3 regions of the Massilia consociata genome follow, and region 1 is predicted to be linked to each of the others. Evidence: predicted binding sites of a transcription regulator. Region 1 holds the regulator's gene; each other region holds the start of a gene.
The links. The regulator sigma-54, encoded in region 1, starts transcription at its own class of promoters, with help from an activator protein. The targets are predictions, from matches to a motif close to TGGCANGNAANCTGCTTT.
Positions count from the first base shown of each region.

Region 2: ACFFJK_RS10720 (PEP-CTERM sorting domain-containing protein) is a predicted target of sigma-54. The motif match lies at 5,341-5,358, and genes of this name have one in related genera.
Region 3: ACFFJK_RS16145 (PEP-CTERM sorting domain-containing protein) is a predicted target of sigma-54. The motif match lies at 4,832-4,849, and genes of this name have one in related genera.

Region 1 covers NZ_JBHLWP010000016.1:173,242-183,318, forward strand. Annotated here, with positions in the region: gene ACFFJK_RS17935 (YqaA family protein) at 1-71, opposite strand, end outside; gene ilvA (threonine ammonia-lyase, biosynthetic) at 268-1,806, shown strand; gene queF (NADPH-dependent 7-cyano-7-deazaguanine reductase QueF) at 1,901-2,731, shown strand; gene ACFFJK_RS17950 (PTS sugar transporter subunit IIA) at 3,084-3,566, shown strand; gene hprK (HPr(Ser) kinase/phosphatase) at 3,619-4,554, shown strand; gene rapZ (RNase adapter RapZ) at 4,621-5,499, shown strand; gene ACFFJK_RS17965 (enoyl-CoA hydratase/isomerase family protein) at 5,641-6,726, opposite strand; gene hpf (ribosome hibernation-promoting factor, HPF/YfiA family) at 6,855-7,208, opposite strand; gene ACFFJK_RS17975 (RNA polymerase factor sigma-54) at 7,267-8,745, opposite strand; gene lptB (LPS export ABC transporter ATP-binding protein) at 8,774-9,547, opposite strand; gene lptA (lipopolysaccharide transport periplasmic protein LptA) at 9,544-10,077, opposite strand, start outside.
Region 2 covers NZ_JBHLWP010000010.1:116,284-126,360, forward strand. Annotated here, with positions in the region: gene ACFFJK_RS10675 (isovaleryl-CoA dehydrogenase) at 1-94, opposite strand, end outside; gene ACFFJK_RS10680 (MerR family transcriptional regulator) at 319-741, opposite strand; gene ACFFJK_RS10685 (MBL fold metallo-hydrolase) at 863-1,927, shown strand; gene ACFFJK_RS10690 (hypothetical protein) at 2,175-2,594, shown strand; gene ACFFJK_RS10695 (hypothetical protein) at 2,710-2,886, shown strand; gene ACFFJK_RS10700 (UbiX family flavin prenyltransferase) at 2,907-3,500, opposite strand; gene grxD (Grx4 family monothiol glutaredoxin) at 3,505-3,819, opposite strand; gene ACFFJK_RS10710 (hypothetical protein) at 4,010-4,336, shown strand; gene ACFFJK_RS10715 (hypothetical protein) at 4,436-4,723, shown strand; gene ACFFJK_RS10720 (PEP-CTERM sorting domain-containing protein) at 4,707-5,303, opposite strand; gene ACFFJK_RS10725 (Tex family protein) at 5,476-7,842, opposite strand; gene ACFFJK_RS10730 (DEAD/DEAH box helicase) at 8,126-10,077, shown strand, end outside.
Region 3 covers NZ_JBHLWP010000013.1:636,519-646,595, forward strand. Annotated here, with positions in the region: gene ACFFJK_RS16135 (DUF5694 domain-containing protein) at 1-86, shown strand, start outside; gene dnaE (DNA polymerase III subunit alpha) at 329-3,826, opposite strand; gene ACFFJK_RS16145 (PEP-CTERM sorting domain-containing protein) at 3,950-4,795, opposite strand; gene ACFFJK_RS16150 (acyltransferase family protein) at 5,020-6,141, opposite strand; gene ACFFJK_RS16155 (sulfurtransferase) at 6,274-7,191, shown strand; gene ACFFJK_RS16160 (DUF4214 domain-containing protein) at 7,265-7,843, opposite strand; gene ACFFJK_RS16165 (TolC family outer membrane protein) at 8,028-9,383, opposite strand; gene ACFFJK_RS16170 (HlyD family type I secretion periplasmic adaptor subunit) at 9,385-10,077, opposite strand, start outside.

The sequences.
Region 1 (10,077 bases):
AAGATGGAGGTCAGCCCGACGGTCGGTGCGGCGAGGAGGTCCAGGAGCCAGAGGACAGCGTTTTCGATCATTAAGTGGGAAGCCCGAGCGAGGGTAAGAGGCGTCCATTATAATGAGGATCACTTATCGTAACGACACAATACGCCGAGCCTGATACCCAGCGCCGCGTATCGACCTGCCCGCCCCGGTCATCCTCCGAGCAGAACAGTGTGCGTCGTCCCGGACCGCCAGCCTACCCCCTGCTGGCTTCATTACCGATTGCCGACCATGACTACCGACTACCTCAAGAGAATCCTGACTGCCCGCGTCTACGACGTCGCCGAAGAAACCCCGCTCGAATATGCGCCGACGCTGTCGCAGCGCATGGGCAACCGCATCTACTTCAAGCGCGAGGACATGCAGAGCGTCTTCAGCTTCAAGCTGCGCGGGGCCTACAACAAGATGGCCAACCTGACGCTCGAACAGCTCAGGCGCGGCGTGATCTGCGCCTCGGCCGGCAACCACGCGCAGGGCGTCGCCCTGGCAGCAAGCCGCCTGGGCTGCCGCGCGCTGATCGTGATGCCCACCACCACCCCGCAGGTGAAGATCGACGCGGTGAAATCGCGCGGCGGCGCCAGCGTGGAAGTCGTCCTGCACGGCGACTCCTACACCGACGCCTACCATCACGCGCTGCTGCTGGAAAAAGAGCAGCGCCTGACCTTCGTGCATCCCTTCGACGATCCGGACGTCATCGCCGGCCAGGGCACGATCGGCATGGAGATCCTGCGCCAGCATTCCGGCCCGATCCACGCGATCTTCGTCGCCATCGGCGGCGGCGGCCTGATCTCCGGCGTGGGCGCCTACGTGAAGGCGGTGCGCCCGGACATCAAGGTGATCGGCGTGCAGACCATCGATTCCGATGCGATGGCCAGGAGCCTGAAGGCGGGCCAGCGCGTGACGCTGACCGACGTCGGCCTGTTCTCGGACGGCACCGCGGTGCGCCAAGTGGGCGAAGAAACCTTCCGCGTTGCCAGCCAGGTGGTGGACGAGATCATCATCGTCGACACCGACGCGATCTGCGCCGCGATCCAGGACGTGTTCCAGGACACGCGCAGCATCCTGGAGCCGGCCGGCGCGCTGGCGGTGGCCGGCGCCAAGGCCTACGTGGAACGCTCGCAGATGGCGCGCAATCCGGTCAAGGCCGAGACCCTGGTCGCGGTGGCCTGCGGCGCCAACATGAACTTCGACCGCCTGCGCTTCGTCGCGGAACGCGCCGAACTGGGCGAATCGCGCGAAGCCGTGTTCGCGGTAACGATTCCCGAGCAGCGCGGCAGCTTCCGGCGCTTCTGCGCGCTGGTCGGCCCGCGCAACGTCACCGAATTCAACTACCGCATCAGCGACGCGCGCCAGGCGCACATCTTCGTGGGCGTGCAGGTGGGCAGCCGCAGCGAGTCGGGCCTGCTGGCGCGCACCTTCGAGGAGCACGACTTCCGCACCCTGGATTTGACCCACGACGAACTGGCCAAGCTGCACATCCGCCACCTGGTGGGCGGAAAGAGCGCGCTGGCGCAGGACGAATTGCTGTATCGTTTCGAGTTTCCCGAACGTCCGGGTGCGCTCATGCGCTTCCTGGACAGCATGGCGCCGAACTGGAACATCTCGCTGTTCCACTACCGCAACCAGGGCGGCGACGTCGGACGCATCCTGGTCGGCCTGCAGGTGCCGGCAGCGGAGATGGACGAGTTTCGGCAGTTCCTGGCCACGCTCGGCTACCGGTACTGGGACGAGAGCAGCAACCCGGTCTACAAGTTGTTTTTGGGGGCATGATCCCCATTGTGTGGACAGGTGATCCCTCGTCCGCACATTTTGTTGAACGTGGGCGGCCATGCCGTCCACCCTAGGCGCCACAAGCGCATTGCGTATGAATACTCCTGATCAATCGCCTCTTGGCAAAACCTCGGCCTACCAGAGCCAGTACGCCCCCGAACTCCTGTTCCCGATCCCGCGCCAGCAAAAGCGCGAGGAAATCGGCCTGGGCACGGGCACCCTGCCCTTCTTCGGCGTCGATATCTGGAACGCCTACGAGCTGTCGTGGCTGAACATGCGCGGCAAGCCGCAGGTGGCCATCGCCACCATCACGGCCCCAAGCGATTCGCCCAACATCGTCGAATCGAAGTCCTTCAAGCTGTACCTGAACTCGTTCAACCAGACCCGCCTGGCCGGCACCGACGCGCTGGCCGAACTGCTGCGCCAGGACCTGTCCGCCGCCTTCGGCGCCCCGGTCCACGTGAGCATCACGACGCCGGACGCCTTCGACACCCTCAAGATGGGCGAGCTCGACGGTACCCTGCTGGACCGCCTCGACGTGGAGATCGACCAGTACGTGCCTTCGCCGCAGCTCCTGAGCGCGAACACCGAGGAAGCACCGGTCGAGGAAACCCTGGTGTCGCACCTGCTGAAGTCGAACTGCCTCGTCACCGGCCAGCCGGACTGGGGTACCGTCCAGATCCGCTACGTCGGCCCGCAGATCGACCAGGAAGGCCTGCTCAAGTACCTGATCGGCTTTCGCGAGCACAATGAGTTCCACGAGCAGTGCGTCGAGCGCATCTTCATGGACGTGCTGCGCCAGTGCAAGCCGAGCAAGCTCGCGGTCTATGCCCGCTACACCCGCCGTGGCGGGCTCGACATCAATCCATGGCGCGCCAACTTCAGCACCGGCAAGCCGGGCAACCTGCGTACCGCGCGCCAGTAACGCTTCGCAAGGCACAGGTGCTCGCCGCCTGTGCGTTTTTGGCTACAACGGTGTCAAGGCATGAATGGCAAAATGACACTGGCACATACTGCTTAAAATATGGGCAGCATGTGTGCAAAAGTCGGTTTTTTACCTACCCGGCATGCATTTGCAAGGTCGCAGGTGGGATTTCAATTGGGAAATTGCGTTTTGCTGTAACCAGGATTTCGTAGCAAAAAAATACGTTTTTGCCGAGTTGGTGTATCGTACTTCACTGTATGTACGTACAGATGCGAAATCGAATGTCACGGCCCCGAAACAGGCCTATAATTCCGCCTCGCAAGCGCCCTTACCTGTGCATGGCACAAAAGTTATGACGAACCTAAGCAAAATCCTCTCCCTCGAGAACGTGCAACTGGACCTCGAAGTCTCCAGCAAGAAGCGTGCTTTCGAGCAGGCTGGCCTGATTTTCGAGAACAACTGCGGTATCGCGCGTTCGACCGTGTCGGACAACCTGTTCGCACGCGAGCGTCTCGGCTCCACCGGGCTGGGTCATGGCGTAGCCGTGCCGCATGGCCGGATCAAGGGCTCCAAGAGCCTCAAGTCGCCGCTGGCGGCCTTCGTGCGCCTGAAGGAACCGATTCCCTTCGAGTCACCCGACGGCCAGCCGGTCAACCTGCTGTTCTTCCTCCTGATCCCGGACCATGTCACCCAGCAGCACCTCGAGATCCTGTCGGAAATCGCCGAGCTGTTCTCGGACGAAGCGGTGAGGACGGCCCTGGCGACCGATCCAGACCCGAAGTCGGTCCATGAGCGCATCATCAACTGGCAACCTAGTCTGCAGGCGTTGGGCTGATTTGTATTAGACTGTCTGTGCGGCAATGTCGCCGCGCACCGAAGCCATGCCCATGCTGCAGACTCCGCTGACCATCCAGCGCTTGTATGACGACAACCGCGACAGCCTGCAGCTCGGCTGGTTCGCGGGCTTCCCCGGCGGCGAACGCCAGATCGCAGGCGACGCCGCCTCGGCTGCCGACCAGGTGGGCCACCTGAACCTGATCCACCCGGGCCGCATCCAGGTGTTCGGGCACCAGGAACTGAATTACTACCACCGCCTGAAATCGAGCTCGCGCACCCATGTGATCGGCGAGCTGATCGGCGGCGGCCCGCCGGCCCTGATCATCGCACAGGGCCTGGAAACCCCGCCCGACATCCTGGCCATCTGCGACGAGCAGAACATCCCCCTGTTCTCGACTCCGCTGCCGGCGGCGCAGGTGATCGACTTCCTGCGCGTGTATCTGTCCAAGAAGCTGGCGCAGCGCGTCATCATGCACGGCGTGTTCATGGACGTGCTGGGCGTGGGGGTGCTCATCACGGGCGAATCCGGCCTCGGCAAGAGCGAACTCGGCCTGGAACTGATCTCGCGCTCGCACGGCCTGGTGGCCGACGACGCGGTGGAATTCTCGCGCATCGCGCCGAACATGATCGAGGGCCGCTGCCCGCCGCTGCTGCAGAACCTGCTCGAAGTGCGCGGCCTGGGCTTGTTGGACATCAAGGCGATCTTCGGCGAGACCGCGGTGCGCCGCAAGATGCGGCTGAAGCTCATCGTGCACCTGGTCAAGCGCGGTACGCTCGACGAGGAAGTCGAGCGCCTGCCCTTCCACCACCCGACCGAAGACGTGCTCGGGCTGCCGATCCGCAAGGTCGTGATCCCCGTCGCGGCCGGCCGCAACATCGCGGTGCTGCTGGAGGCGGCGGTGCGCAACACGATCCTGCAACTGCGCGGCATCGACACGCTGCAGGAATTCATGGAGCGCCAACGCCAGGCGATGAGCGGCGACTAAGGTTTCACCCCATGTCCTCATAGGAGAACAGGGACAAGCGCGGGGCGCTTGCGGTATCATCGCCGCATGCACATCGTCCTCATCACCGGTATTTCCGGCTCGGGCAAATCGGTTGCCCTCAATGTCCTCGAAGACGCAGGTTATTACTGCGTCGACAACCTCCCGCCGGCGCTGCTGCCGGCCCTGGTCTACGCCGTCAGCGAGAAAGGCACCGAGCGGATCGCCGTCGCGGTCGACGCGCGCAGCGCCGAGTCGCTGGTGGAACTGCCCGTGAGCGTGCGCCACCTGAAGGAAGAAGGCCACAACGTCAAGGTCATGTTCCTGACCTCGAGCACGCATTCGCTGGTCGCGCGCTTCTCCGAAACCCGCCGCAGCCACCCGCTGTCGCACGAACTGCGCCCGGGCGAGAACCCGGCATCGCGCCGCACGCTCATCGAATGCATCGCCGAGGAGCGCGAGCGCCTGTCGGCAATCGAGAACCTCGGCCACGTGATCGACACGTCCGAACTGTCCGCCAACAAGCTGCGTGCCTGGATCAAGGAACTGGCCGACGTCGAACATGCGCCGCTGACCCTGTTCTTCGAGTCCTTCGCCTTCAAGGTGGGCGTGCCGCTGGATGCGGACTTCGTGTTCGACGTGCGCGCGATCCCGAACCCCTATTACGACCTGGCCTTGCGCCCGCTGACGGGCAAGGATGCGCCGGTGATCGCCTTCCTCGATGCGCAGCCGAGCGCGGCCGAAATGCTGGAAGACATCCGTGCGTTCGTCGAGAAGTGGCTGCCCTCGTTCAAGACGGACAACCGCAGCTACCTGACGGTGGCGGTGGGCTGCACCGGCGGACAGCACCGGTCGGTGTACATGGCGGAGCGGCTGGGAGCCTACTTCAACAGTACCGAGCGCGTCATCGTGCGGCATCGGGAGCAGCCGAAGCACATTACCGTCTGATACGGTCTTTAGGTCCATCCGGAACGTAGGGTGGGCAGGTTTTCCTGCCCACGCGTTCAACTCACACCAGAGCTGCCGGCCCGGCTGATTCACCGTTAACTATCACCGCATGGGCGGGAGACCCGCCCACCCTACAGACCATCAGGCCAGGTGCCGCAGCGGGTGCGCGTAGTCCGGCCATACCGGCTCGAAGAAGCGCGCCACCATCGCCGGCGTCACCTGCTCCAGCGTCGGCGGGTTCCATTTCGGCGCATTGTCCTTGTCGATCACCAGCGCGCGCACGCCTTCGAGCACTTCGCCATGCTCGAAATTGCGGCGCACCAGGTTGCGCTCCATGCGCAGGCAGTCGGCCACGTCCAGCGAGGCGCCGCGCAGCAGAAGCTCGCGCGTCACGCACATCATGAGGGGCGAGCGCTGGCGCATCGCCTTCAGGGCCTTCTGCGCGAACGGGTTTTCGTCGCGCGAGAGCGACTCCATGATGGCCGGCACCGAGGCCGCGCCGAAGTGCGCGTCGATCACTGCGCGCTGCGCCTGCAGCTCGCTTGCACCTGCCTGGCTTGCAAACTGCGCGGCAAACGCGCGGATCGCCTCCGGCAATTGCGCGCCCAGGGTCGATTCCACCAGCGCCATCAGCTCGCCGAGCCGTTCTCCCGGCATGAACACGTCCGCCAGCCCGACATAGAGCGCGTCCGCCGCGCCGATCGTCAGCCCGGTCAGGCCCAGGTACTGGCCCAGCTGCCCCGGGGCATGCGACAGGAAATGGCTGCCGCCCACGTCGGGGAACAGGCCGATGTTCACTTCCGGCATCGCCATCCTGGTACGGTCGGTCACGATACGCAGGCCGCAACCGGGGCCACCCTGCGCGATGCCCATGCCGCCGCCCATCACCACGCCGTCCATGACGGCGATGTAGGGCTTCGGATAGAAGTGGATCAGGTGGTTCAGCGCGTATTCTTCGGTGAAGAAATCTTCCAGCAGCGCGCTGCCGCCGGTCGGGCCGACGCGGCCCATCTCGTGGAAGAAACGGATGTCGCCGCCCGCGCACAGGGCTTTCTCGCTGGTGCTGGTGATGAGCACCGCATCGACGGCGGCGCTGTCCTGCCAGTCCAGCAGGATGGCGGTCAATGCGCGCACCATGTCCAGCGACAGCGAGTTCAGGGCTTTCGGGCGGTCAAGCGTGATGACGCCGGTACGGTTGGCGACGCGCGTCAGGACGGTATCGGTCATGGCAGTGCTCTGTGATCGAAAAGACATGCATTCTACAGAACACTCGGGCCGGTGCGATATCTTTACAAAGCAAAAAGGGCGTCCCCTCAGACGCCCTTGCTGTGATTACCGCGGTGTGTGCGTAGGTGTTACGCTGCGGCGGCTTCGCCGTTGTCCGGCATGCGCTTGTGCGCTACGTGATTATGGTTTTGAAGCATGGATTTGTGTTTCAGAACCTGCCTGTCCAGCCTGTCCATCAGCGTGTCGATTGCCGCATAAAGGTCTTGCGCCGCACTGGCCACGTGCAAAATCTTGCCAGATACCTGTAGGTTGATCTCGGCTTTCTGCCGTTTTTCTTTTTCGGTGAGGTTATCGATGGCGAGGAACACGTGGGTGTCGATCACGTGGTCGAAATGGCGGGTAATGCGCTCGAGCTTATTCTGAACGTATTCACGGATGGCGGGGGTGACTTCGAGATGGTGGCCACTGATTGTGAGGTTCATACACACTCCTTTGGGAAGGTGCCCTGCCCGCGCCACAAGGTGAGAGTGGGCAGTAGCTTTACAGGGATTTGCGGAGGCTGACGGGCGGAATCTTGAGCGCTTCGCGGTATTTGGCAACCGTCCGGCGCGCAATGACCATACCTTGTTCCCCGAGCATCTCCGCGATCTTGCTGTCGGATAAAGGGTTCCTAGGGTCTTCTGCTCCTGTCAATTGCGCAATGAGAGCGCGGATCGCCGTCGAGGAGGCTTCTCCCCCCGCTTCGGTGGCGACATGGCTTCCGAAGAAGTACTTCAGCTCGAACATGCCGTGCGGGGTCAGCATGTATTTCTGCGTTGTGACACGAGAAATTGTGCTCTCGTGTAGACCTAGTGTATCAGCTATCTCACGTAAAACAAGAGGGCGCATGGCAACCGCGCCGTGGCTGAAAAAGTTGCGCTGGCGCTCGACGATTGCCTCGGCAACACGCAGGATCGTGTCGAAACGCTGGCGCATGTTCTTGATCAGCCACTTCGCTTCCTGCAGCTGCGCGCCCATCTGGCTTTCGCTTTTTCCCTGCTTGAGCAGGTTCGCGTACAGCGTGTTCACGCGCAGGCGCGGCATCACTTCCGGGTTCAGCGAAACGGCCCAGCCGTTCTTGGCGCGGCGCACGATCACGTCCGGCACCACATAGTCGGAGACGCCCGATGCGAACGCCGCGCCGGGATGCGGGTTGCACCTGCGGACCACGGCCTGCACCTCGCGCAGGTCTTCGTCGTCGCAATCCAGGGCCTTTTTCAGCTTGGTATATTCGCGCTGCGCGAACCAGGTCAGGTAACCCTCGACGATCTTCAAGGCGAGGCGCCGCGTCACCAGGGGCACGCCCGGCATGCGGCGGATCTGCAGCGCCAGGCATTCGGCCGCGCTGCGCGCGCCGACGCCGACCGGGTCCAGGCTCTGGACCAGGGCCAGCGCGCAGCGCAGTTCGTCCATCTCGATCTCGAGCTCAGCTGGCAGGCGCGCGTGGATCTCGTCCAGCGGCTCTTCCAGGTAGCCGTTGTCGTCGAGGGCGTCGATCACGAGTTCGACCAGGGCGCGGTCGCGCATTGCGCAACTGGTGGTGCGCACCTGCTCCATCAGGTGCTCGCGCAGCGTGAGGCCGCAGGCTTCCAGTTGCGGGCGGCCGTCTTCGTCGTCGCCACTGCGCGCACCGCCGCCTTCGCCACCCCAGTCCATGTCGCCATCGCCACGCTCGCCGTCGTGGTCGTGGCCATCGCCCTCGCCCTGCGCACCGTCGGCGGAAGCGCCCTGCTCCTGCGCCGGCTGCGCGGCCGGCGCTTCGCCGTTGGCGGGCGCCTGGTTGATGGCGCCGTCGGCCAGCAGCCGCACCGAACGGTCGAGCGGATCGTCGAGCCGTTCGAGCAGCGGGTTGTCGCCCAGGATCTGTTCGATTTCCTGGTGCAGTTCGAGCGTGGATAGCTGCAGCAGGCGGATCGACTGCTGCAGTTGCGGCGTGAGCGCCAGGTGCTGCGAGGTGCGGAGTTGCAGTGACTGTTTCATTGCCTAATGGTCGTGACGAGATGCAGTACTACATGCGGAAGTGTTCACCCAGATACACGCGCCGCACGGATTCGTTGGCGATGATGTCGTCAGGACGGCCCGAGGCGAGCACCGCCCCCTGGTTGATGATGTAGGCGCGGTCGCAGATGCCGAGCGTCTCGCGGACGTTGTGGTCGGTGATCAGGACGCCGATGTTGCGCTCCTTCAGGAAGCGCACGATGCGCTGGATCTCGATGACCGCGATCGGGTCCACGCCCGCGAACGGTTCGTCGAGCAGCACGAAGCGCGGGTTGGTCGCCAGCGCGCGCGCGATCTCCACGCGGCGGCGCTCGCCGCCGGACAGCGACATCGCCGGGTTCTCGCGCAGCTTCTCGATCTGCAGCTCGGCCAGCAGGGTGTCGAGGCGCTCGTTGATCTGGTCTTTTGGCAGCGCCTTGCCGTCCACGCGCTGCAGTTCCAGCACGGCGCGGATGTTCTCTTCCACCGTCAGCTTGCGGAACACCGAGGCTTCCTGCGGCAGGTAGGACAGGCCGAGCACCGCGCGGCGGTGGATCGGCAGGCTCGTGATGTCGGTGCCGTTGATGTCGATGGTGCCGGCATCCGACGGCACCAGGCCGACGATCATGTAGAACGAGGTGGTCTTGCCGGCGCCGTTGGGCCCCAGCAGGCCGACCACTTCGCCGCATTCGACCTGCAGCGACACGTCGCGCACCACCAGCCGTTTGCCGTAGCTCTTCTGCAGGCCCTTGACGACCAGGGTGCTGCAGTCTTCGCGGCCTGCCGTTTCGCGCGCTGCCGTCATTGCTTGGCGCCTTCCGACGTGGTGCGGCGCGGGGCGATGATCAGGGTGCCGCGGCCGCCGCCGACCTTGCTCGCGCCGCTCGGGTCGTTGCGCACCTGCGCGACTTCCCGGCGGTTGTCGTAGGAGATGAAGGGACCCTTGATCTCGTTGGTCATGCGGCCGTTTTCCAGCTCGCGCACTTCGGCGCTGGAGAACAGCTTGACCAGTTCGGCGCGCTCGTCGTATTCGATGCGCTGGGCCTGGCCCTCGACCCACAGGTTCGGGCCGCCGTCACGCTTCTGGCGGAAGGTGGCCAGCTTGCCCGGCGCTGCGGTGAGCGTCACGCTCATGTAGCCTTCCGGCGTTTCCTTCATCACGGCGCGGTCGGACTTCAGGACCAGGGTGCCGCGCGTGAGCACGACGTTGCCGGTCAGGGTGCGGGTCTGCGTGACCTCGTCGACGTCGAGGGTGTCGAAGTTGATCACGGCCTCCTTGAGCGAGTCGGCGCGCTCGGCAAAGGCGCTGAGCGATGCCAGGCCAAGGAAGACGGC
Region 2 (10,077 bases), on a different contig from region 1:
GTGCGATTTCGCTTGCCGCAAACTGTTGTACGGCTTCGCGCAGTGCGGCGATGTCTTCGCCATGGTCAAAGGTCAGGCCTGGGAGATGCAGCATTGTCGTCCTCACGTGAACGGTGGTTGAGCAGAATAAAGCGTCCAACAACACCCCCATGGCGGCGTCGCATCGTCTTGTCGTACAAGCGTACTGCCTTCGACGCTGCGCCTTGCCCTGGGGGTGTTGTCAACCGCCCCAAGGGTGCATGATACTCGCCTCTTACGTTAACGTAAACGTCAACTAGAAGCGGAAAAAAATGCCGGGCATGCCAGCCCGGCGGACATTCAGGCAGCGTCCTTGCTTTGGGCGTTGCCGGTGCTGTCGGCGCTGTCGGCCAGCAGGCGGCGGCACTCTTCTTCGTGGGCGGAGATTTCCTCCAGCGCCATCTCGATGTCGGCGCGCTGCTGTTCCAGCGTCACGCGCTGGTGGGCCAGCACCCCGAGGAAGCGGTTGATCTGGGCGACCGTGTCGCGTGGCGACTCGTACATGTCGACAATGCTCTTGATTTCCGACAGCGTCAGGCCGAGGCGCTTGCCGCGCAGGGTGAGTTTCAGGCGGGTACGGTCGCGCGGGGTGTAGACACGGTTGCGCCCACCGACGCCTTCGCGCTTGGGACTCAGTAGTCCCTGGTCCTCATAGAAACGGATGGCGCGGGCGGTGATGTCGAATTCGCGGGCCAGTTCGGCGATGGTGTAGGTCGGGGCCATGGGTGCTCGGGGAGGCAAGACACGGAATCGCTTACAATCGTATGTCGGCGAATTTCCGTTTACGTTAACGTTAAACGCATTGTAGCGCGCCCGCCTTCCACGATCACGAAAGATTTTTTCCATGAACCCGCTCGAAGCCCAGCTGGCCTATCCCTTTGGCGACACGATCCCCGCACCCGGCACGCTGCAAGCGGTAGCGCCGGGGCTGGCCTGGATCCGCATGCCGCTGCCGTTCGCGCTCGACCACATCAACCTGTGGCTGTTGCAGGACGAGCAGGACGGGCAAGGGGGCTGGAGCGTGGTCGACTCGGGTGCCGGCACCGACGCCACCCGGGCGGCATGGGAAACGGTGCTCACGGAGGGGCTGCAGGGCGCGCCGCTGCTGCGCGTGTTTGCCACGCACTGCCATCCCGACCACGTCGGTCTGTCCGGATGGCTGGGCAAGCGTGTTGTCGGCACAGCGCACGCGCCGTTCTGGACCACTGCCGGCGAATTCGCGTTCGCCCGCATGATGGCCGCCGCGCTACCCGGCGTGGACGGGCCGTCGGCCATCCCGCACTTCGAGCGCCACGGGCTGGTGGATGCGGCAATGCTCGAGCAGATGCGCAGCCGCAAGAATTACTATCCTTCCCTGGTGCCGGCGGTGCCCGAAGCGTATACCCGCCTGCAGGACGGCGACCGGGTCCGGATCGGCGCGGCGCATTGGCGCGTCATTACCGGCTTCGGCCATTCGCCGGAACACGCTTCCCTGTATTCGGAAGAACTGAATATCCTGATTTCCGGCGACATGGTGTTGCCGCGCATTTCGACGAACGTATCGGTCTTCGCGGTCGAGCCGGAAGGCAATCCGCTCCAGTTGTATCTGGACTCGCTCAAGAAGTTCACAGATTTGCCGGAAGACACCCTGGTCCTGCCTTCGCATGGAAAACCCTTCCGAGGCTTGCATACCCGCATCCAGCAACTGCATGATCACCATGCCGCGCGGCTGGCCGAGGTCTTGAGCGCCTGCCGCGAGCCGAAATCGGCCGTGGACATCGTGCCGGTGATGTTCCGCCGCCAGCTCGATGCCCACCAGCTCAGCTTTGCACTGGGCGAGGCGCTGGCCCACCTCCATCAACTCTGGCATAACGGGCTGCTGCTGCGGACGCTAGGTGCCGACGGCATCATTCGGTTCCAGATTTTGTAACAATTGCGGTCATTCCTGCTTTACCCAGCCAGGATAATTTACCGTGAATTGTGCGACAAGCGGACAAAATTTCCTGTAGGATATCTTTTTTCTTGCTTTGGCGAGGTAAAAGAAGGGTTTTGCTATTTTTTATCGCGTCAATTCTATTAAATAATCACATCTTTGTGAATTTTTAAGGGTATGATTATCCGCGAGGCTTCTCATCAGTAGGAAGCCGCTGTCCGCATACGCAATTGTAAGTATCACAATGAATTCAACCAATGAACGGGAGAGCTTCAGTGAGCGCCTGCAGCAGGCGCTGAAGAACGCCCACTACTCCCCGGATAGCCCGACCCGCCTTGCCAGGGAATTCAACATCCGTTTCGAAGGCCGCCCGATCACTGTCCACGCCGCACGCAAGTGGCTGGTGGGCGAAGCCATCCCGACCCAGGAAAAACTGCGCATGATTGCCCAGTGGCTGGGCGTACCGGCCGACTGGCTCCGTTTTGGCGGCACCGAACATGCCGCCGATGGCAGCGAGGGCAATGGCAATGCCGCACGTTTCGAGTCCGCCGACGTCAAGCTGATCGCAGATTTGCAGCGCCTCGACGAACACCATCGCCAGCTCGCGCGCGAGTTCATCCGCATGCTGGTGCGCATGAACCACCAGAAGCCCGAGCAAAAATAGTTTCGCAACTGCATTTCGTGGCTGCAGGACCGCACAAACGGACGGACCTGGTACATAATCTGTCCAGTGGCGGACGGATCCGCCGCTATCGGTCACGTCAAGGAGCAGCTGCCGTATGCGAAACAACTACGCCAACACCGCCCAGCTCAAGGAACTGATGACCGCACCGCCGATGACGGCGGCGCGCCATGCCGAGTTACTGCGACAACGCAATGCCCGGCGGCGGATGCTCGAGGAAGCGCGCGACGCGAAGAAGGCCGACGATTCGGGATTCGACGCCGACAAGCGCTGACTGCCCCCGGCGCCTGCCGGTCAGGCGTCCGATGTACCTTTCATGCCGCCCCAGCGCGGGGCATGGGCATTGTCGAGCCCAAGCAGGTCGATCGCCCGGTCGACCGTGTGTTCGACCATCTCTTCGATCGTCGCCGGGCGGTGGTAAAAGCTCGGCAGGGGCGGGAACACGATGCCGCCCATTTCCGTCACGGCCGTCATGTTGCGCAGGTGCGCCAGGTTGAAGGGCGTCTCGCGCACCATCAGCACCAGGCGCCGGCGTTCCTTCAGCATCACGTCGGCAGCGCGCGTGACGAGATTGTCCGACAGGCCATGGGCCACGGCCGCCAGCGTTTTCATGGAACAGGGAGCGATCACCATGCCGTCGGTCTGGAACGAACCGCTGGCGATCGAGGCGCCGATGTCGCGGTTGCGGTGGACGACGTGGGCCAGGGCTTCGGCGTCACGCCGCTGCAGGCCGAGTTCCTGGTGCAGGGTGAGGGAGGCGGCGTCGGAAATGACCAGGTGGCTTTCGACGCCGGGAGTCGCGTGCAGCCGCCGCAGCAGCTGCACGCCATAGACCGCGCCGGTCGCGCCGGTGATGGCGACGATGATGCGACGCGGGCGACCGCTCATGCGATCAGCCGTTCTTCAGCAGGGCCTGCAGTTCGCCCGAATCGTACATCTCGTTCATGATGTCGGTGCCGCCGATGAATTCGCCGCGCACGTAGAGCTGCGGGATGGTCGGCCAGTTCGAGTAGTCCTTGATGCCCTGGCGCACTTCCGCATCTTCCAGCACGTTGACGGTGGCGATGTTATCGACGCCGCAGGCTTTCAGGATCTGGATGGCGCGGCCCGAGAAGCCGCATTGCGGGAACTGGGCGGTTCCCTTCATGAACAGCACCACCGGGGTGTTGGTCACGGTGTCTTTGATCCAGGTTTGTACGTCGCTCATGTGTTTGCCTTCGGTGAGAATGGGTGAGATGCCGCCATTTTATAAGAATTCGGCGGGGCGGGCATGGTATCCAACGGCGGCCGGCGAAAGGGTTAAGTTAACGATTTTTATCCAATGTGAGAATTGATCAGTTTTTCTTACGCAGGATGTCTATATCATTGTTCGCTTATCAATCCCGTGGAGTGTAGACGTGACGCGTTCAGAAGCGAAGACTTACCAGGGCTTTGCCACCATGTCTTCTCCCATGATGTGGGCCTTGGCCGCCCTGTTCGGGATCCCGGCCGTGTACGGCCTGACGCTGGGCCTGGCGGGTTCGACGCTGGCAGAGAGGCTGTTCAACGTGGCCAAGCTAAGCATGGGCCTGTTCATGCTGTACTGCGCCGTGCGGGCTTACCAGGGCAAGCGCGCCGTCCTCGCCTCGCGCGGCATCGTCATGCTTGGCCAGGTTTGCCTGGGACTGTTCGTGCTGTGCTTCCTGGCAAAGATCGGCGTGATCCCCCTGCCCAATGATGCTTGAGCGGGGGCGCTGATCGAATGTGCCGGTCTGGCGCGGGATGCCGGATCAGGCCGGGGCTGATATGATCGCGCGAATTCCATTTTTCATGCAGACCACGCCATGCAAAAGCCAACCGGCCGCGTTCCTTCGCCCACCGCCAACCTCGTCATCGCCGCCCTGCTCGGGGTGCCCGGCCTGATCAACCTCGTCGGCGGCGCCACGCGCGGCAGCATCGGCGACGTCATCTCCGGCATCGCGGCGCTGATCTACGCGGCACTGCTGGTGCGCGACGCCCTGCACATCAAGAAGACCGGCCTTCCGGCCATGCCGCAGGCACGCATGCTCCTGGTCGGTTTCGGCTGCCTGGCGCTCTACCTGGTCGGCCTGCTCATCAAGCACAACGGGTAAGCGGCCTCCTGCCAGCGCGACGGCTGGCGGCGACGCCGAGGATGCCCAGGCCCAGCAGGGCGAGCGGGGCGGGCTCGGGTACGACGGCGCCGGCATAGGTCCGGAACGCCAGGTCGTAGGTTGGATACGGGTCCGTCTGGAACCATGCGATGCCGTTGACGTAGTCCCCGTCGCTATAGGCCGCAACCAGGTCTCGTGAGGTGGAGCTTAGCTGCAGATAATACTGGCTGCCGGCAGCGATCGTGACAGGGGACCAGAATGCATCGATCCATCCCGACTCGCTGGCCACCGCAGTGACCATGCCCGATGCGATGAGATTGCCGTTGGTCAGGGCGTCATAGATGCTGAGCGTGACGTCGCCGGCAGGCGCATGGTAATCCGGATGGATGTAGATTCCGGCGCCGGCGATCGTTCCGGCGTTTTGCTGGAAGCTTTGTGCGCAGCCGTTCAGGTGGCAAAAGCCACCGCCCCGGCTGGGATTCGGACTGTGCTGGTCGAGGATCGGGGCGGCAAGGGCGGCGCCCTGCAGGGCGAATGCGGAAACGGCGAGCAGGACCTTCAACGGCTTGGCGAATTTCATCTGGCACCCCTGTTGTGATGAATGGACGATTTTCCAGTTAGCAATACTTGTGCCAGCCTGTATGCGCTCAATCAAAACAACAAGTTACGCGCTTGGGTCGAGGCCTGCCGGGAAGACGTGTAAGAAGTTCCGACACGCCCTCCCGTCCGCCACCGCGTCGCCGCCTTGCCTGTTACTTGCGCAGTTTGGCGAAGGCCGCCGCCATCGCGCCGCCGGTCGCCGCGCCGCTGGCTGAACCCGAGCGCTCCTGGCGCTGCTGGTGCTGGGCCACGCGCTTGCGGTCGTCGCGGTCGCCGCGTTGCTGCGGCTGCGCACCCGGTTGCGGCGCGCTGTCCGACAGGCGCATGGTCAGGGCGATGCGCTTGCGCTTGACGTCCACTTCCAGCACTTTTACTTTTACCACCTGCCCGGCCTTGACCACGGTGTGCGGGTCCTTCACGAACGTGTTCGACAGCGCCGAGATGTGCACCAGCCCATCCTGGTGCACGCCGACGTCCACGAATGCCCCGAAGGCCGCGACGTTGGTCACCACGCCCTCCAGGATCATGTCCGGGCGCAGGTCCGAGATGGCTTCCACGCCTTCCTTGAAGGTGGCGGTGGTGAATTCCGGACGCGGGTCGCGGCCCGGCTTTTCCAGTTCCTTCAGGATGTCGGTCACGGTCGGTACGCCGAATTTGTCGTCGGCGTACTTCTTCGGGTCGAGCGACTTGATCAGGGAGCTGTCGCCGATCACCGCCTTCATGTCGCGCTTGATGTCCGCCAGGATCTTCTGGACGACCGGGTAGGATTCCGGGTGCACGGCCGACGCGTCCAGCGGGTTCTCGCCGTTCATCACACGCAGAAAACCGGCCGCCTGCTCGAAGGTCTTGTCGCCCAGGCGCGGTACGGCTTTGAGCGCCGCGCGCGAGGTGAACGCGCCCTTCATGTCGCGGTAGGTGACGATGCTCTGCGCCACGCTGGAGGACAAACCCGACACCCGCGCCAGCAGCGGCGCCGAGGCCGTGTTAACGTCGACGCCCACCGCGTTCACGCAGTCCTCCACCACCGCGTCGAGCGAGCGCGCGAGCTGGGTCTGCGACACGTCGTGCTGGTACTGGCCGACGCCGATCGACTTCGGATCGATTTTGACGAGTTCGGCCAGCGGGTCCTGCAGGCGGCGCGCGATCGACACCGCGCCGCGCAGCGACACGTCGAGTTCCGGCAGCTCGCGCGAGGCGAATTCCGAGGCCGAATACACCGAGGCGCCGGCTTCCGAGACGACGATCTTCTGCAGCTTGAGCTCCGGATTCTGCTTGATCAGGTCCTGGGCCAATTTGTCGGTTTCGCGCGAGGCGGTGCCGTTGCCGATCGAGACCAGGGACACGTTGTGCTTCGCCGCCAGCTGGCCCAGCACGTGCAGGGCGCCGTCCCAGTCGTTGCGCGGCTGGTGCGGGTACACGGTGGCGGTATCGACCACCTTGCCGGTGGCGTCGACCACCGCCACTTTGACGCCGGTGCGCAGGCCCGGGTCCAGGCCCATGGTCGCGCGCGGGCCGGCCGGCGCCGCCAGCAGCAGCGACTTCAGGTTGCGCGCGAAGACGTTGATGGCATCGAGTTCGGCCTTCTCGCGCAGCGCGCCCATCAGCTCGGTCTCGATGTACATGAAGCTCTTGACGCGCCAGGTCCAGCGTGCGGTGTCGAGCAGCCACTTGTCGGCCGGGCGGCCGAGCGACTTGATGCCGAAGTGGGCGCAGATGCGGCTCTCGCACGGATTGTGCGGCGCGTCCCACTTCGGTTTTTCGGCTTCCGAATCGAGGCGCAGGGTCACGTCCAGCACGCCCTCGCGGCGGCCGCGCATGAGGGCCAGCGCGCGGTGCGAAGGCACGGTGGCCAAGGTTTCGGAGTAGTCGAAGTAGTCGGCGAACTTCTCTCCTTCTTCTTCCTTGCCGGCGACGACTTTCGACTCCACCACGCCATGCTCCTGCACGTACTCGCGCAGCGACTGCAGCAGGGTCGCGTCTTCCGCAAAACGCTCCATCAGGATCTGGCGCGCGCCGTCCAGCGCGGCCTTCGCGTCCGGCACGCCCGGGTTGGCGCCGCCGTCCGCATTGGTGAAGGCTTCGCGCAGGTAGCCGGCTGCCGCCGCGTCGGGCTGCAGGGTCGGGTCGCCCAGCAGCGCATCGGCCAGCGGCGCCAGGCCCGCTTCGATCGCGATCTGCGCCTTGGTGCGGCGCTTCTGCTTGTAGGGCAGGTACAGGTCTTCCAGGCGGGTCTTGTCCTCGGCGTGCATGATCGCGTCGAGCAGTTCGGGCGTCATCTTGTTCTGCTCCGTGACCGAGGCGACGATCGCGGCGCGGCGCTCTTCCAGTTCGCGCAGGTAGCGCAGGCGCTCTTCCAGCAGGCGCAGTTGAATGTCGTCGAGCCCGCCTGTGGCTTCCTTGCGGTAGCGCGCGATGAACGGGACGGTGGCGCCTTCATCGAGCAGGGCGACGGCGGCGCTTACCTGGGCCGGCTTGGCGGAGAGTTCGAGGGCGAGGCGTTGTTCGATGGATGGCAGCATGGGGCGCGATGTGGTCCGGTGTGGTGCGTGCTGTGAGACACACATGTATCTAAAAGGTCAAGCGGACAATGATACGCAAACGGGACGGATACGCCAGTCTTGACAGCGCCACTTGAACATGCGAGAACAGTCGGCTTCGCGCGAAGAACGCCTGCACGAACGGAGTGCACGCAGATGCAGCGGACAAGTTTTGTCCGCTACGTGCGATTCCGAACAAAACGGAAGCGTCCGTATGAAGGATAATGTTCGTTATTGTCGTTTTTAATACAGACACACGAGACCCATGCACACAGTCGATGATCATCGCGAGAACGCCAGCGACGCACCCGCAGTTGTACCCGCAGTCGCCCGCGCTCCCGCACGCGCTCCCGCCCTGCCCGCGCCGGTGGTGAGCTGGCTGCAACGGGTCGAAGCGGCAGCGCATCCGCAGCCCAAGCTGACCGACGAGGTCGCCGATCCGAAGGCCGTGCAGTACAAGTTCGTCTACGTGATGGCGCCGACCAGCGGTGGCCGCCACGTCGCCATCTGTCTGTGCAAGGCGCGCCTGCGCCCGAACGGCGACGTCGCCGCGGCGAGCCCGGTGAGCGAAGTGTTCTCGCTGCTGTCGGCGCCGCCCGCCTACCTCGAAGGCGACGACGTCGACCTGGTGCGCTTCTTCATCGCGATGCGCAGCGGCTCGGCCCAGGGCACCAGCGCCACCGAACCGAAAGGCAAGGTCGGCGCCATCCTGCTGCAGATGCTGCTCGAACAGGGCAAGCTGCTGTGGGCGAACTCGTGGTCCGACATGGCCAATGGCCTGGTCTACCCGCTGCAGGCGGGGCCCACGCGCCTGGCCAGCCTGGCCTGGCGCGACGAAGGCCGCGTCGCCAAGCTCGGATGGTCGGTGGAGCCGGCCAAGGGCGCCACCCACAGCGGGGCCGACCTGATCGACTACATGCTGCCGACCGACCCGCCGTGGTACATCGACAACCTGTCGATCGGCCCGCTGGAACTCAATCGCGGCGGCATCGACATCTCGCTGGCCGAACTGCAGGCGCTGGTGGCGCAGGCCCCGGCGCTCTCCGGCACCGACAAGAAGCGCGTCTCGCAGCTGCTGCTCGCGCACGGCCTGCAGCAATTGATGCCGCTGCCGCAGCCGCTCACCCAGCGCCTGCGGAACGATGTCAAGCCGATCCCGCACCTGCTGCTCGATTCGGTGCAGCTGGCCGACGGCGGCGCCCCGCGCTGGCACGACTTCGCGGTGCTGGCCTACGACTACGACGGCCAGCGCGTCTCGTTCGACCCGGCCCAGCGCGTGGTGCGCCAGATTGGCGACGTCACCGAGATCATCGAACGCGACCCGAAGGCCGAAGCGGCGGCGCTCAATAAACTGAACGAGATCGGCTTCCGCAAGCCGGCCACCGCCCCGTTCAACGCCATGGCCGGCGCCCTGGTGCTGGACAGCCAGGCGCACTGGCTGCGCTTTGCAGAAGGCGACCTCGATGCCTTGTCCGACGCCGGCTGGCACCTGCAGAAATCGGCCAAGTACCGCTACGACACGGTGGCGGTCGAAGACTGGTACGCCGACATCGACGAGCCGATCGAGGCGGGCAACGCCTGGTTCGAACTCGAACTGGGCATCGTGGTCGCGCGCAAGCGCGTGCCGCTGCTGCCGGTGCTGGTGCAGCTGATCCGCAGCGCGCCCGCCGACTTCGACCCGGCCGTGCTGGCGGCGCACGCCGAAGCCGACCAGATGCTGGCCACGCTGCCGGACGGCGTGCGCGTGGCGCTGCCGTGGGGGCGCCTGAAGCCGATCCTCGCCACCCTGGGCGAGCTGTACTTCAACGACAAGATCAAGGGGCGCCTGCGCCTGTCCACGCTCGATGCGGCGCGCCTGGAAGAACTTGCACGCGGCGTCGAGTTGCGCTGGACCGGCGGCGAGCGCCTGCGCGAGACCGGCCGCAAGCTGAGCCAGTTCGGCTCGGTCAAGAAAGCCGTGCCGCCAGCAGGACTTCAAGCAACACTGCGTGACTACCAGCTCGACGGCCTGTCGTGGATGCAGTTCCTGCGCGAGTACGACCTGGGCGGCATCCTGGCCGACGACATGGGCCTCGGCAAGACCGTGCAGACGATCGCGCACATCCTCATCGAGAAGGAAGCCGGGCGCCTGACCAGCCCGGCCCTCGTGATCGCGCCGACCAGCCTGATGACCAACTGGTTCGACGAAGCCGCGCGCTTCGCGCCGAGCCTGAAGGT
Region 3 (10,077 bases), on a different contig from region 1:
GGGCCTCGCACAAGGGCTACCTGGAGGCCTACCTGCACCAGATGCATGATGTGCGGGTGGTGGATGCGGCACCCTTGTTGCGGTGAGGGTGCAAGCACGCGTTCGTGCGCGCGCCAGACTTGGGTTCCCGCCTTCGCGGGAACGACGGGCTGAATGATGTAGTTTGAACACCGCTAGCGCTGTTTATCCAGATAACCCCACGACCGTCATTCCCGCGAAGGCGGGAATCCAATTTGAGAACCGCTAGCGCTGTTTATCCAGACAACCCTGAGACCGTCATTCCCGCGAAGGCGGGAATCCAATCGCGCATGCAAGCCTTTAGCGCAAATTAATACTCCACCGCCACATCCTTCGCCCCCAGCGCCAGCTCCAGCTGCTGCTTGAGCGTATCCGACGGCGCCACGCGCCAGTCGTCGCCCAGCTGCAAGATAGCCTCGACGCCCTGCGGCCGGATGCGCAGGCTGACCGGCAGGCCGTCCTGCTGGCGGTAGGGCTGCAGGATCTCGGCCAGCTTGGCCGGACTGATGTCGCAGGACACATCCATCTCCAGCTTGAAGCCGTACTGGATGCGCGCCGCGGCGATGTCGTACACCTTCTCGGCCGTGATGCGCAGGCCGCCGTTGAAGCGGTCTTCCGACACCTTGCCGACCACCAGCAGGAATTCGTCTTCCTTGAAGATGTTCTTGTTCGCTTCCAGCAGCTCGCTGTAGACCGTCACCTCGACCACGCCGGTCTTGTCGTCGAGCGAGACGATCAGGATCTTGCCGCGCTGGGTCATCTGGGTGCGCACGCCGGTGATCACGCCGCACAGCATGCGCGGGTCGCGCGACGGCTCCAGGTCCTTCAGCTTGGTCTTGGCGAAGCGCCGCACCTCGGCCGCGTACGAATCGAACATGTGGCCCGACAGGTAGTAGCCGAGCGCGATCTTCTCTTCGGACAGCTTCTGGCGATCGGTCCACGGGGTCGCCTTGACGTACTCCGGCGGGGCCACCAGGTCGGAGTCAATGCCGCCGAACAGGCTGACCTGGTTGGCGGCGGCCGCAGCCTGGCCGGCCGCTTCCATCGCAAAGCCGACCGAAGCCAGCAGCACGGAGCGGTCAACCCCGAATGCGTCCATCGCGCCCGCCCGGATGAGGGATTCGATGGTGCGGCGGTTGATCTGCTTGCGGTCCACGCGCATGCAGAAGTCGAACAGGTCCTTGAACTTGCCGCCGCTGGTCCGTGCGGCGATGATCGCCTCGATCGCGCCCTGCCCCGCCCCCTTCACGCCGCCCAGGCCGTAGCGGATGTTCGAGACCTGCTTGCCCGTCACCGAGCGCGGCTGGCCTTCCGGCGTGAAGCGGAACTGCGATTCGTTCACGTCCGGCGGCAGGATGGTCAGCTTGCAGACATCCTTCGCATCCTCGACCAGGATCTTGATCTTTTCCGTGTCTTCCATGGCCAGCGACATGTTGGCTGCCATGAACGCGGCGGTGTGGTGCACCTTGAGGTAGGCCGTGTGGTAGGACAACAGCGCGTACGCGGCCGCGTGCGACTTGTTGAAGCCGTAGCCCGCGAACTTCTCCATCAGGTCGAAGATCTCGTCGGCCTTTTCCGTCGACAGGCCGTCCTTGGCCGCGCCGGCGCGGAAGATCTCGCGGTGCTCGGCCATCTCTTCGGCCTTCTTCTTGCCCATCGCGCGGCGCAGCATGTCCGCGCCGCCCAGCGAGTAGCCGCCGACGATCTGCGCCATCTGCATCACCTGCTCCTGGTAGACCATGATGCCGTAGGTCTCGGACAGGATCGACTCCGTGCGCGGGTCCGGATAGTCGAACTTCTCGCCGTGCTTGCGTTTGCAGAAGTCGGGGATCAGGTCCATCGGGCCCGGACGGTACAGCGCCACCAGCGCAATGATGTCCTCGAAGCGGTCGGGACGCGCGTCCTTCAGCATCCCCTGCATGCCGCGCGATTCAAGCTGGAAGATCGCGACGGTCTTGGCGTCGGACAGCAGCTTGTACGACGGCCGGTCGTTCAGCGGCAGGGTTTCCAGGTTGAAGTCGGCATCCTGCGGGTCGAGCGCGCGGATGTAGTTCACGGCGCGGTCGAGGATGGTGAGCGTGGTCAGGCCCAGGAAGTCGAACTTCACCAGGCCGACGGCTTCGACGTCGTCCTTGTCGTACTGCGAGACGACGCCGGCGTCGCCGCCCTGGGTGTACAGCGGGCAGAAATCGGTGAGCTTGCCCGGCGCGATCAGCACGCCGCCGGCGTGCATGCCGATGCCGCGGGTGATGCCCTCTACCTGCTGGGCCAGGTCGAGCAGCTGCTTGACCTCTTCCTCGTTGTCGAGCCGTTCCTTGAGCAGCGGTTCCTCTTCGATCGCCTCGGCGATCGAGACCTGCTTGCCCGGCTTGAACGGAATCAGCTTGGAGATGCCGTCGCAGAAGTTGTAGCCGAAGTCGAGCACGCGGCCAACGTCGCGGATCGCGCCTTTCGCGGCCATGGTGCCGAAGGTGGCGATCTGCGATACTGCATCACGTCCATACAAATCTTTTACGTGCTGGATCACGAGTTCGCGCTTCTCCTGGCAGAAGTCGATGTCGAAGTCGGGCATCGAGACGCGTTCCGGGTTCAGGAAGCGCTCGAACAGCAGGTTGTACTTCAGCGGGTCGAGGTCGGTGATCTTCAGCGCGTACGCGACCAGCGAGCCAGCGCCCGAGCCGCGGCCCGGACCGATCGGCACGCCGTTGTTCTTGCCCCACTGGATGAACTCCGCCACGATCAGGAAGTAGCCCGGGAACTTCATCTTGATGATGGTTTCGTTCTCGAACTGCAGGCGCGCCTCGTAGCGCGGACGCTCCTTCTCGCGCACTTCCGGGTCGGGGTAGAGCTGCACCAGGCGCTCTTCCAGGCCTTTTTTCGTCTCAAGGACCAGGAAGTCGTCGATGCTCAATCCATCCGGCGTCGGGAAGTCCGGCAGCTGGGGCTTGCCCAGCGTGAGGGTGACGTTGCAGCGCTTGGCGATCTCCACCGAATTGGCGAGCGCGCCCGGCAGGTCGTGGAACAGCGCCGCCATTTCTTCCTGCGTCTTGAAGCACATCTCTTCGTTGAAGCGGCGCACGCGCTTGGCGTTGGCCAGCATCTCGCCTTCGGCGATGCAGACGCGCGCTTCGTGGGCGATGTACTCGTCCTTGTTCAGGAACTGCACCGGGTGCGTGGCCACCACCGGCAACCCGAGGCGCGACGCCAGCGCCACCGAATGGCGCACCTGCTGCTCCTGGTTCGGCTGGCCGGCGCGCTGGATCTCGATGTAGAAGTGGCCCGGGAAGATCCGGGCCCAGCGCTCGGCGGCGCGTTCGGCGCGTTCGATATCGCCGTTGTCGATCGCCTGGCCGATGTCGCCGAAGCAGGCGCCCGACAGGACGATCAGGGCGTCGGCCTGCGGCGTGTCGGGCTCCAGCGTCGAGACCGACGTGGCCAGCGCTTCCAGCCACTCGACGCGGATCTCGGCGCGGCCCTTGTATTGATTCGTCAGCCAGGCCTTGGACAGCAGATCGCACAGCTGCAGGTAGCCGGTGCGGTTCTTCGCCAGGATCAGCAGGCGAAACGGCTTGTCGCGGTTGTCGTCGTTGGTGATCCAGGCGTCGACGCCGACGATCGGCTTGATCCCCTTCCCGCGCGCCGCCTTGTAGAAGCGCACCAGGCAGAACATGTTGGCCAGGTCGGTCACGGCCAGGGCCGGCTGCCTGTCCTTGGCGGCGGCCCCCACGATGTCGTCGATGCGCACGAGGCCGTCGACGATCGAGTATTCGGAGTGGACGCGGAGGTGGGTGAAGATCGGGGAAGTCATCGTGCCATTTTACCTTGCCGACCTACCGGGATGAAGTTGCATGCCAGGTTTTGCGTTGCACTGAGGCACTAGACAAAGAAAAAAGCCTGGCGTATAGCCAGGCTTGTGCGCTCAGGGAACGGCTCAGCTGCGCTTGCGGCGGCTGAAGGCGATCAGCCCTGCCAGCGCCAGGCCCATCAGCGACAGGCTGCCCGGTTCCGGAATCTGGGCGACGTTCAGGTTGTCCACACGCACGGTGGTGCCGGCGGGGAGATTCACGGTGCGGAAACCGATGGTGCTGATGCTCGTCAACTTCTCGGCGTCTTTTGCGCTGGAGGTGGCGCGCGCATCCCAGCCGGTGAGCGATTGCATCTCGTCCGCGGTCGGGTTCAGCCAGGCATCGAAGCGGTTGTAGGTGCTGCTGCCGCCATCCTTGTAGAGGTGCCCGAAGAGGTGATAGCTGGTGCCGGCGACAACATCGCTAACAGGCAGGAAGACGCCATCGGTGCCGCCCATGCGGACGAACAGGTCATTGGTGCAGGCAACGGTGTTCTTGCCGATCTTTTCCGTGCCCGTGCCGCAGTTCGCCTTCAAACCGATGTTCGGGCCGTCCCAGTCGCCGAACCAGAGGCCCATGAAGCTGTTGTTGACCAGCGAACCGCTGTACTCGAACCTGAAATCGATCAGGAGACTGTCTTCCTGGGCATTGGCGAAGGTGCGGAAGGCAGCTTTGTCGCTATTGCCGGCGAACTCGAGCATCGAGCCCGTGGTGGAACCGGCAGGCGTGGCGATACGTACGGTATTTTGCGGATTTTTCGTGACATCGGTCTGCCAGCCGGATTGCCAGCCTTGCCCGCTGGTAGAAGCGGTGATGCTGGCGCTGTTCGCGCCCGGGGCAAAGGTATCACTTGCGACCAAGACACCTGCCGATGCACTTTGAACGCCGCAGAACAGAGCAACTGCAACAAAAGACGAATGTGAAATTTTCACTTGAATTCCTTAAAGAAAGAGTCAATGTCTTTAATACAAGCAATATTGATGCCAGCGAGTATTTTCTCTTTCATTTCAAGCATTTAATTTATTATTCGCTCAACTTTTTATTCCATGTGTAAAAATTTCCGACAGGATAGTTGCGTACACAAGCCCCGTATCTCATGTTTTACAGGCGCAACCCGGCTTTACGCGTTTATTCACTGTAAGAAAATCCGACACCATCAGTGACTGGTCGCGTGAGCGGCAGCCCTGTTCGCGCCATAGTTGCGTCGCATGCGCAGGAACGGCTCTTCGACGATGTGGTAGCACAGCGTGGAAAGCGCCCAGGTCAACCCATACGTCACCACGAGCATGATGGCAACGTCCAGCCACGGCACGCCGGTCGGACTCACGATACCGACGCGCTGGGACAGGATGTGCAGCAGGGCCATGTGCAACAGGTAGAACGAGAAGCTGATTTTCCCGCCCTGGCCCAGCGCCCGCTCGACCATGCCGGGCAGGCGCGGCTTGAACGACACCCAGGCCAGGATCACGGCAGCCCAGCCGGCGCTTTCGACGAAGGACCAGTAGATCCAGAACGAGGATTTGGGCGTCATCATGAACGGGGCGACGCGATGCATCCAGGCCGTGTTCCACATCACCAGGGCGATGCTGGCCAGCAGCAGCAGTGGCGCGTAGCGCGCCAGCTGCGGGCGCCAGCGGACGTACAGCATCGCTGCCGCCATGCCGATCAGGAACTGGTCGAAGCGGCCGACCCAGGTACTGAAATACATCAGCGTGCTGTTGGCGTTCACCAGGTACGCGGCCACCTTGAAGAAGGCCATCAGCACCAGCCAGCCGCCCAGGTAGGCGATGCCGCGCTCCAGCGTGAAGCGGGCAAGGAAGGGGAAGACCAGGTAGAACATGAATTCCAGCGAGATCGTCCAGGCCGCCCCGGTGACCGGGCTGACCGAGGTGGGCGCCAGGCCGAGGTTGGAAGCGAACAGGTACAGGATATCCTGGGGTGCGAACTTGTCGCGGTTGATCGAGGTGGCGAGCAGGAAGATCACCAGGTAGAGCGGCACGATGCGCAGGATGCGGTTGCGCAGGAAATCGCGGTACTGGATTTCCCGCTGCGCCTGCTGCTGGTGCAGCGCGATCTGCATGAACAGGAAGCCCGACAGCGTGAAGAACAGGCCGACGCCGGTATGCCCTTCCGTGATCACCGCCCACCACGGTCCGCTCAGCCCGGCGCCGCCGGCCCCGCGGTACTCGAGGTGGAAGTGAAACAGGAAGACGATGGTCGCGGCAAGCCAGCGCAACTGATCGATGCGCGGGTTGTACTGGATGTTCAGTGAATGCATGTCTGGGCCGGCCTGCGCAGCATGGCCTGTTGTACGGAGTCCCGTATTGTAATAGTAATTGCCGACCGTTATCGCTGCGGACAGGCCCATCTGCCTTTATAATGTCGGCCTGTCTTTACCAGCCTTGCCGCCATGTCTTCCGCAGCCAACTCCGTACCAAGCTTCGTCAATATCGCCGCCTACAAGTTCGTCACCCTCGACAACCTGGAAGAACTGCGCCCGCAGCACCAAGCGCTGTGCAACGACCTGCGCCTGAAGGGAACCGTCCTGCTGACGCCGGAAGGCATCAACATGTTCCTGTCCGGTACGCGCGAGCACATCGACCAGTACCTGGCCTGGGTACGCAGCGACGCGCGCCTGGCCGACCTCGAGTGGAAAGAAAGCCTCTCCACCGAGCAATCGCACAAGCGCATGCTGGTGAAGATCAAGAAGGAAATCATCACGATGCGCATGCCGCTCATCAAGCCCGAGCTCGGCCGTGCCCCATCGGTGGATCCGAAGACGCTCAAGCGCTGGCTCGACCAAGGACATGACGACGAGGGCGTGCCGGTGGTGATGATGGAAACGCGCAATGCATTCGAGGTGGATGTCGGCACCTTCGACAACACGCTCGACTACCGCATCGAGAAGTTCACCGAGTTTCCGGAAGTGGCGGCCCAGCACAAGGACGAGTTGGCCGGCAAGACGGTCGTGACCTTCTGCACCGGCGGCATCCGCTGCGAAAAGGCGGCGATCCACATGAAGAACATCGGCTACGACCGCGTGTTCCAGCTCGACGGCGGCATCCTGAAATATTTCGAGGAAGTCGGCGGCGACCATTACAGCGGCGACTGCTTCGTGTTCGACTACCGCACCGCGCTCAACCCGAAACTCGAGCCGACCGAAACCGCGCAGTGTTTTGCCTGCCGCGCCGTGGTCACGCCGCGCCAGCAATTGTCGCCGGATTACGTGGTTGGCGTATCGTGCCCGCACTGCGCGCCGGCCGCATCCTCGCGCTCGGAGAACGCAGGGGCCGGCGGCGACGCAGCAAGCACGGCACACCCAGTCTGAAATTTTCTTTCAACGCGGCAATGCGTTTGAAATAATATTTCAGCATGCGCGGACGCCAGGTCCGCGCGTGTTCTTAGATATACAGACCGTCGATCTCGAAACCGCTCGAAGCACTACCCACGATCTTGGCGATCACGCTATCGACCACGCCCGGGTCGTTCGCGGTCGCGCCCGTCTGCAGGTCCTTGATGGTGGCGATCCATTCCATCGCAATCTTGTTCGCCGCCGCGCCCGAGTAGGCTGCCTTTTCGTTCGGCTGGTCGAGGCGCGCGGTGAAGACGGCGGCGGCCGAGACTTTGCCGTTGAACGCCACGCGGTCGTTGCCCTGGGCACCGTTGGCGATCTCGGTCACCATGTTGTCGATGGTGACCTGGTTGTTGTTGAGCAGGTTGGTCCAGTAATCGATACCGGCGGCATCGCCTGGACGGCTGAACAGGTTGTCATAGACCTCTGCGACCTTGGCACGGTTGTCGAAGCCCGCATAGGTATCGCGGTACTCCTTCGACGTCGAGAATGCGCGCGAGGCTTCCTGAAGCGCGTTCGGATTGCTGTTGACTGCCTTGACCCAGTATTCGAGACCCGCAGCGTCAGCCGGGCGGCTGAAATAAGCAATATACAGTTTCTGCACTGCGAGGGTGTTTGCGTCTGCCATGTCGACCTCCATTAAGATTGGTAAATCGATATTAGCGCAACAAAAAAAATCGCGGCGCATTTTACTGAAGAGTGCGCTAGATAATTGCTTTTAGGAGATATTTCCTAGAAGATAGCAGAAGTTAGAGAAAGTGAAGAGAAGCAAGCATTCACATAGGAATGCTTGCTTGGGTTTAACAACCTAGTTAACGAAAATAGGCTGCAATTTCGCGCACCGCATCGGCCTGCAAGGTACCGGAGGCGGCACGCAGGCGCATCAGTCCCACGAGGTAGGAATAGCGTGCCTGGGCCAGGTCGCGCTGGCTGGCGAACAGTTGCTGCTGGGCGTTGAGCAGGTCGAGATTGATGCGCACGCCGCCTTTGATTGATTGCTCAGTTGCAATCATAAGTTGCTTGCCGGACTCGACCGCCTTGACCAATGCCTCGATTTTCCGCCCGCTGCTTGTCACAAGGCTGTGGGCTTTTCGCAACTCGACCAGGATCTCATTGGTACGCGCATCCAATTCGGCCTGGCTACGACCATAGATCGCCGCCGCTTGGCGCGTGCTGGCGTTGATTGCTCCGCCCTGATAGATCGGAATATTGACCTGGACGCCGAGTTGGCGGTTCGTATTGCGCTGGTTCAGGTTGGTCAGCGATTCGCTGTCGCTCTTGCTGTAAGCCGCGACGAAGTCCACGCGTGGATAATGCCCGGCCCTGGCACGGCTGATATCCAGGCGCGCGTTTTCCACGGCCAGGCGGCTGGCCGCCAGCATGTTGTTGCGCTCGAGTGCGAGCTTGCGCCAGTCCTCGAAGGAAACTGGATCGAGTGCAAGCGGACGGAAATCATCCGCCAATCGGTCCAGCTCGCCCGGATCCATCCCGATCACGCCTTCCAGCGTATTACGGGCAGCCACCAGGTTGTCCTGCGATTCGATCAGTGCCGCCTCGGCCACGTCGAGCCGGGCCTGGGTTTCGAGCATATCGGTCCTGGTACCCTCTCCCCGCTGGAACAGCCGCTGGTTGAGCTTCTGGTTTTCCAGGTGGGCGTCGCGCTGGACGCGCGCCAGCGCCAGCTGGTCCTGCGCGAACAGCACGTCGAGATAGGCGCTGACCACGCGCACCGACACCTCGTCGATGCCGGCCTCATAGCTCTCCTCGGCCTGTGCAGTCTGCACCTTGCCCTGGCGGTAGCGCGCAATGGCGTCCATGCTGAACAACGGCTGGCGCAACTGGACCACGGACGAGCGGCTGGTATAGCGCGGGTGCTGGGTGCTCATCTGCCCGAACAGGTTCGGGGCCGTCTGGTCGGCAATGTTCTTGCCATAGGAGTAGCTGCCCGATACCTGCGGCAGCAGGCCGGCGCGGCCGAGGATACGGTTTTCCTTGCCGGACTCGTTTTCATAGAAACGCATGCGGAAGGTGGGGTCATTCCTGATGGCCGCCTCATACGCCTGCTGCAGCGACACCGCGCCCGCGCCCCCGGTGGCGAGCGCCAGCAACATGCCCAGCACGCCTGCCCGCATTGCCTTGATCTTGCGGTCCTTGCTCATTGCGCGCATGTCAGTCCTCGCTCATCGAGGATTGAGCACGGTCGATGAGCGGCTTGAGCAGGTAGTTCATCATCGTGCGCTCGCCGGTCTTGACGAACAGTTCCACCGGCATGCCCGGGCGGATATCCATCTTGTGCTCGGCAATCATCTTCGCCCCCGCCGGGGTCACCTTCACGTGTACGACGTAGTACGGCATGCCGGTGCGCTCGTCGACGTTGCGGTCGGCCGCCACGTTGGTGACTTCGCCTTCGATATGGGGCGTCTTGTTGACGTTAAATGCCGAGAACATCAGCTCGACCTTCAGGCCCGGATGGACCTTGTCCACCAGGTTGGTCGGCAGGTGGCCTTCGACCACCAGCGGATCGTCGGTCGGCACGATGTCCATCATCTTGAAGCCGGGCTGCACCACGCCGCCATTGGTAAACACCGCCAGGCCCACCACCGTGCCGTCGGCTGGCGCCTTGACTTCGACGTTCGACAGCTCGAAGCGCAGCGCCTGCAGGCGCGCGCCCTGGCTTTGCGCCTCGCGCTGCACTTCGGACAGCTGGGTACGCACTTCCTTCTGGTAGTCCTGCGTGCGCTGCGCTTTGCGCAAGGTGAGCTCGGTCACCTGGCGCTGGGCGCGTCCGATATTGCCGATGTCTTCCGAGATCGCGCCGCCCAGCTGGGCGTAGGTCCGCTCCAGGTCGAGCAGGCGGTTGCG